One region of the Chitinophaga sp. W3I9 genome, then DNA from elsewhere that is predicted to be linked to it. Evidence: riboswitches for the same ligand, from Rfam matches in the RefSeq annotation. Region 1 holds a riboswitch; the other holds the start of a gene.
The links. A riboswitch is a leader RNA that binds a small molecule or an ion and turns the genes downstream of it on or off. The one in region 1 is predicted to bind cobalamin.
Positions count from the first base shown of each region.

Region 2: linked by a shared signal. The riboswitch ahead of QFZ51_RS11315 (TonB-dependent receptor plug domain-containing protein) and the one ahead of QFZ51_RS10580 (DUF5074 domain-containing protein) in region 1 are both predicted to bind cobalamin.

Region 1 covers NZ_JBNPWC010000001.1:2,516,785-2,520,224, forward strand. The annotation lists gene QFZ51_RS10575 (DUF2652 domain-containing protein) at 1-444, shown strand, start outside; gene QFZ51_RS10580 (DUF5074 domain-containing protein) at 489-1,619, opposite strand; cobalamin riboswitch at 1,795-2,006, opposite strand; gene QFZ51_RS10585 (aldehyde dehydrogenase family protein) at 2,150-3,440, opposite strand, start outside.
Region 2 covers NZ_JBNPWC010000001.1:2,691,570-2,695,009, forward strand. The annotation lists gene QFZ51_RS11315 (TonB-dependent receptor plug domain-containing protein) at 1-1,392, opposite strand, end outside; cobalamin riboswitch at 1,514-1,720, opposite strand; gene QFZ51_RS11320 (nuclear transport factor 2 family protein) at 1,986-2,456, opposite strand; gene QFZ51_RS11325 (hypothetical protein) at 2,499-2,912, opposite strand; gene QFZ51_RS11330 (DUF72 domain-containing protein) at 3,013-3,440, shown strand, end outside.

The sequences.
Region 1 (3,440 bases):
TCTGTGTCGAAGGAATTTGACCGGGATATAAAAACGCTCATTTATAGCGTCGTGCATTTTGAGTTCAGGCACCTGTGGCAACCCGGTGTGGTGGCAATAGACGAAGTAGAACATTTTCTGCCCGGCGTAGGTAGCCGTCACCGGCATGTGATGGATAATGGCGAACATGTGATAATGTTCACCAGCAGTTTTTCGTACGATCCGGAACAAAAGGCGTTGTTCAGTGAAACAGATGAGAAGCGGCATAACGCTTTCTACTATACGGTGGAAAAGGTAACAGACCAGAGAAGCCGGTTGACTATTGATTATTATCTCCCTAAAAATTTTATACGGCAATGGCTTTTCCGGCTCACGGAAAAAGATAAGGTAGAAGCGGGTTTATGGAGGTCGCTCGAAAAGCTGGAGCCTGTGGTAATGAATATGAAGTTGCCGCTGGATTTTTAAGAAAAGAGGCGACTCCTGCGAGTCGCCTCTTTTTATTTCTTCCTCTACTCATGAAATACAGGCATGGCGGGGAAATACCATCCGTTGTAAGTAATCGTTTTTTTCAATGTGGCCGTAGTGGCATCATACATCAGCACCCTGTTCACATCCCCGGTGAAGGAACCGTTCAGCGTAGTCATCACCAGTTCATTTTTATCCTTGTTATACGCTGCGCCGGCGCCATAGAAATACTGACCGGAAGGCAGTGTAATAAAAGGAGATGCAAGAGATGCCGTGTTACCAATGATATAGCGATACAGTTGGGTGCCACCGGCAAAGCCGTTGTTACGCACAATGTAAACGGCATTTTCCGTTGTAGAGGCAGTGATGGCAGCATGACGCCATGCGCCCCATGGGGAAGGTACCGTGAAAGGCAATTTCACTGCGGTTCGCGCCAGTGTAACCGGATCTATGCGGATCAGGGAATCTGCGTTGGTGGCATATACGCCGCCATCTTTACCTGCTGCAAAGGCCAGGTTGGCTGCGCCGAATTTTTTTACTACGGCATAGGTACTGCTGTTTAAAGCAACGATACCATCTGTTTGGGATAACACAAAAATATAGCTGCCGGCTTTTAACATATCACCGGTATAACCCGCTACACCAGTTACTTTAGCACCTACAGCAAGGGAAGGTAACGTGATGGGATATACGCCGTCCTTTGCACTCAGCAATCCGCGGGTGGCATCCACACCGATAAAAGCATGACCATCATTACCCGGCAGGGTGGTAATACGGCCGGTTTCCACGAGGCTGCCGGCATCTGTCACTACCAGCGGGCCGCCTGCTTTTACAACAATATACATTTTACCGTTGAAGATAGTAGCATACTGCAGCGTGTTGGATGGGCCACCCAATGCGCCTGCGGGGTTCTCTGCATGATAAATGTTAGGGACAAGACTATCGCCGCTGTAGGAGTAGAAATGCAGGTCACCGGTGCCGTGACCAAACCACCCTTCGTTGGCGATAAAAAATCCATTGCCGTATTTGCCGGCGATTAATGAAGCCGTAACACCGCCGGTACCCGTTTCGCTTGTGCGTTGGCGTTCGAGCGGCTGTAACGCATCATCTTTTTGGCAGGAAGCAACAAACAGCATCAGTGCTGCAGACAGAAAGGATAATAACTGTTTTTTCATATTTATTGTTTTATTAAGAAAATACAACGCACGTTTCTCCCGGGGCAAAACCCTGGAGAAATGATCATAATACCGGCTATCCTCCGGAATTACGCCTAAGGCTAAACGAAAAAAAATAACAGCGCATAAAATGGCTGGCAGGCCCACATTCACAGCATTTCACCCGAAAGCGTTGAATGATTAATTACAAGAGGCAGGTCTTCTGGCTTACCTGCTTTTCCGGGACCTTCCCATCTGCCGGACAGGCAGACAGTGGTATGGAGTTCATCCGGAAAAACAATTTATCTGACGATAAATGCAGGATTACAGCTACGGGGATAGCTCCGGTTTTACACCGGATTCCCTTTTAATCCGCCACGGGGCGGAACCAAATGCGGAAGCAAACCTACGGTAATTAGGTATAATTGCCAAAATGATGTGGTAGGAGGAATTTCAGTGGATGGGTTGCCTTTGTAACCTGTTAACTCATAAAAAAAGCGTGATGCAATTCAACATTGCACCACGCTTTACAAACAATATTTCTATAAAACTTATCCCTTCATCTGCCACGCCTTCGTTTTGGTAAACGCTCTCAATCCCTGGTGCGATAACGTTGCGCCAAAGCCGGAGTGCTTCCTGCCCGCCCACGGCAATCCTGCTGTAACCCGGTCGCAACAGTTCCAGTAGCCGGTACCCGCATTTACCTGCGAAAGGATTTCCTGCGCCCTTTCACCATTGGAAGAGTATACCGATGCAGTAAGACCATACTCCGTATCGTTCATTAGTTGAATAGCTTCTTTATCACTGGTTACTTTCATGATGCCTATCACCGGGCCAAAGCTTTCTTCCTGCATAATTTTCATGTTGTGATCTACATCCGTGAGAACGGTGGGCTCAAAGAAGTTGCCATCATGTACAATGATATGACCGCCGAGTTTCAGCGTGGCGCCTTTTGCACGGGCTTCCAGTACCTGGTTTTCGAGTACTTTTAACTGTTCCTTTCTCGTGATGGCGCCAAAGTACACGCCGTCGTCTGTAGGTAGTCCCAGTTTCCACGACTTCACTGCTTTTACAAATTCAGCTACATATTCATCGTATACTTTTTCATGTACATAAATGCGTTCTACTGCGCAGCAGCTCTGACCGTTGTTATAAAAGGCGCCGTCGGCTGTAGCTGATGCCACTGCTGCGATATCTTCGATGTCGTCTGTTACATACAGCGGATCTTTTCCACCCAGTTCGAGTTGACAGGGCAGCATCCTGGAAGCAACTTTTTCATAAATGTATTTACCGGTTTTATAAGAGCCGGTAAAGAAGTAGCCGTCTACCCGCAGATCCATGAGGCTTTCGCCGGTGGCTTTCCCGCCAATGGCTACCTTGAAAGCATTTTGCTCAAGACCGGCATAGTAAAAAAGTTTCTCTATTTCCATACCCGTTAGAGTAGCATATTCGGAAGGTTTATACAACACAGTATTGCCCGCCAGCAGGGCCGGAATAAAAACATTTACACCTACCAGGTAGGGATAATTCCAGGCGGAGATATTGCAGATAACGCCCAGTGGTTCGTAGGAGATTTTTTCTTTTAAGCTATCTGTATTCGTTACCCATTCGTCCGACAGGTACTTCTCTGCGTTCTCCAGCATCCAGTTAATCCTGGCTACGGCGCCGTTGATTTCATTGCGTGATTGCTGCAATGGTTTTCCGGTTTCAGCTGTAAGCACGCCCGCCAGTTTTTCCACTCTCTTTTCCAGCTGCTGGTTGAACCGGGTAATTACTTTGATGCGTTCTGCCAGTGGCTTGGCCGACCAGCGGTCGAATGCCAGCCGCAGCAACGCGGTTTTT
Region 2 (3,440 bases), 170 kb from region 1:
GCGGTTGCCGATCTCGGTATAATAGAGGTCATTAAATGTAGGCATGCGGAAGATCTGTTTGTAAAACCCACGAAGCCGGAAATCCGGTGAGCGCATGGGCTGCCAGGAAACAAATACTGCCGGTGTAAATTTCTGCTGGTAGGGCGCCGAAGCATTTTTCTTTACAGTTTCATTCACGAAGGTGCCCAGCAGGCTGGCCTGTGCGCTGAAACGGTTGAAGCTGATGTTTGTGGCGGCAGCAGCCAGTGTGGTATAACGGGTAGGGTAGCTGAAGTTGGTCAGGTCCGCATCCAGGCGGTTCCATTGAAAGTCGCCCGAAGCCGCAATGGTCCACCAGTTGGTAAGGGTATACTGGTGTGCCAAGGAGAAATACATTTCATATTGGCGGTAGTGGTTATCTATATAAAGCCGGGCAGTATCCGGCGCCAGGAACCGCGTGTAGTCGTAGGCGTATTTCCCGTTCAGCAGGATGCTGTAACGTTTGGTAATATCTTTGCGGAAGCTGGATTGCACAAAGATGTTCTGATCCCATTGACGGTCCACATGCCCGAACACACCGTTTACAATGAACCCGGGCAGACCGCGCTGCGATTGGTAATAATACACTTTGGTGCTCCACTCCCCGCCATTCAGCAGGCCATTGAAACTGCCTTCCATGCGAACGGCATTGATGTCGCCGTTTTTCCGGTAAGCGCTGGTATCATATACCAGGTGCCCGTTTTCATCCCGTTTCTGGTAGGAGAATTTATACCTGCCGGTAGCATTGATCCATTCGGTGCTGAAGGAGGCGGATACTTTGCTGCTGATCTTCTGCTGCCATAGCAAAGAGGGATTGAACAGGCCAAAGGAGCCGGTTTTGATAGTACCCCTGAGATGTGTTTTTTCTCCCGGTGCAAATTTAGGTTTGAGAGAAGTAAGATAGATGGCCCCTGCAGATCCAAAGTCTTTCGCCGGCTGAAAGATGTTGCTTTTCTGCCCGTTGTACAGGGCGATTTCCTCCATATTATCCAGCGAAAACCGGCCCAGGTCCACCTGTCCGTTCTGGGCATTGCCCAGTTGAATGCCATCATAAAATACGCCCACCTGGTTGGTGCCCATGCTGCGTATATCAACGGTTTTGAGACCGCCAATACCGCCGTAGTCCTTTACCTGCAACCCGGCAAAAAAACGGATAGCATCCGCCACGGAGTGGCTGCCCAGCCGCTCCAGTTCTTTCGCCTGCATTTTCTGCCCCGGGCTTACTTCCCTGGCCGTACGCGGGGCTGTAACGGACACCTCCCGGAGGTCCTTGGATTTTACACTGTCGGCCTGTTGTGCAAAAGCACTCAGCGCCCCACAGAGCAATACCAGCAACATCCCGGCGGTTTTCGCCGGTGTTTTAAAACGCATCATTCCCAAGCCTGTTAATGTTCCATCAACAGCTTTCGCAATAAGAAAAATAATCAGGAAAGAGACAAGATACGGGGGATACCCGCAGATTGAATTTATTCCCAAGCTTCATTCCACGAAAGCTTAAAAAAGTAGTTGTATGGCAGGTATTCTGACTTATCTCTGCTTCAGGCGACCTTCCCATTGAATGTTCAACAGTGGTCTGATTGGCGATGCCTTAGCATTGTATGAGACTTACAGCAGCGGGACTGTCCGGGATTTTCACCCGAGTTCCCTTTTAATCAGGTATATCCGGAGTGGACATGCCTGAACCATAGCGGGGCAAAAGTAGGTTATTATTTGATCGATTCAAAACGGGAGCGGTATCCATGTGGGCATATCCACCCTGAAAGCTGACCGAAACCCTGGTTTTTGACAGGGATAGTGCATTGATAGTGCATTGATAGTGCATGGGAGTGCATCATGAGTGCATGAGTAGTGCATGAGTAGTGCATGCGGACTGTATGCATAGTGCATGGGTTACGCAACGAATACGCTGGTTTCACGCATCTGTGAAGCATGCGCGAGGTAATACCGGGTCAGGGCGGGTGCAGGTATTATTTTGCCATGGCTGATTCTTCACAATTGTCTTTGCGCCTGGTGTCGATGAGATATTGGATTTTCCACCCATCCGGGAGCTTCACCAGTTGGAAGGAGTCTACCCCACAGTGGGAAAACTGTCCTTTGAAGAAGAAGCGGTAGGGTGTCCATACAGCAGCCAGCCGGCCATCTATCAGGACGGAGCCAAATACAATACGCTCGTCCGCCGCCTGGGCCGGGAGTCTGCCTATAAAAGAGGAAAATTCATTGACCGGCGTGGTGTGGATAGTTTGCTTGCCTGCTTTGTCTTCCATCACCGACTGCAATATCGCTCCCGGCGCGAAACAGGCGGCCACCGCTACACTATCTGAATTATTCATGGCAGTAAACAGCTGGTTAATAGCAGCTTTCACTGCTTCCTCCGGTGCCTGGGCGTAGAGAGAGGCACCCATGATGATAAGTACGAAGCTGAGTATAATACGGCGCATTTTTTTTCTTACAATATACTGATTTTGTATTTGTACCAGCGCCTAGCTGATGATGCCTTTCTCTTTTAAAACATCTTCCTCGTTTTCATGACTGATATACATGATTATTTTGAGTGCATCATTAAGATGGTGTAAAATGTAAGTAATCTCAAATTCAATGACTTCCTCCGGATTTTTTGAGAAAACAGCGCCCCATCTCACCAGCGCCCTGGTATAGTATTTCCCCATCGGCGACGTTTCTACTTTAATGACTTTCATTTCCTGCATGCCGACCTTGTGGTTAAATTTAAACATCTCTTCCAGCCATTGCGTGAACTTTTCATCATTTTTAAAAGTCATGCTTCCCGATGGCCCGGCGGCCATGAAGTTTTCTGCATAACAACTGGCGATGATACTTGTATCGTTGCCTAAGGAGGCCCGGCCATAAGTGGTGAAGAAGTCGGTGAATGATGTCATAACGGATAGTTTTTAGGGGAAGCGGATTTACGGTTTCTATACAAAAAGTATTCCTGGCTATTACCATCCCCACTGGTTAGATTTTTGCTTTACCCCTTGCATGGCAAAAAAAACCAAAGGCATCTATAAATCGGGCACAAGCGGACTCGTACTACCCGTGCCTAACAAGCTGGCCTATCCTCCCGCTTTCCGGGATAAAAGCCGGCTCACTTACTATGGCTCCCTGTTTAACAGCATTGAAATCAACAGCTCCTTCTACAAAGTACCCCAGGCCGCAACGGTAAAAAAGTGGGCGGACTCAGTACCGGATGATTTTGTTTTCACCTTCAAGTTATGGCGCGACATCACCCATGTGAAGCAGCTGGCATTCCAGGAAGCGGATGTGATTCGTTTTATGGAAGTGATCAATGAGGCCGGAGCGAAGAAAGGATGCCTGTTAATACAGTTTCCACCCGGTGTAACGGTGGAGCAATATGGCCAGGTAGAACAACTGCTGGATATAGTACAGGGCATTAATCCCGCGGATGG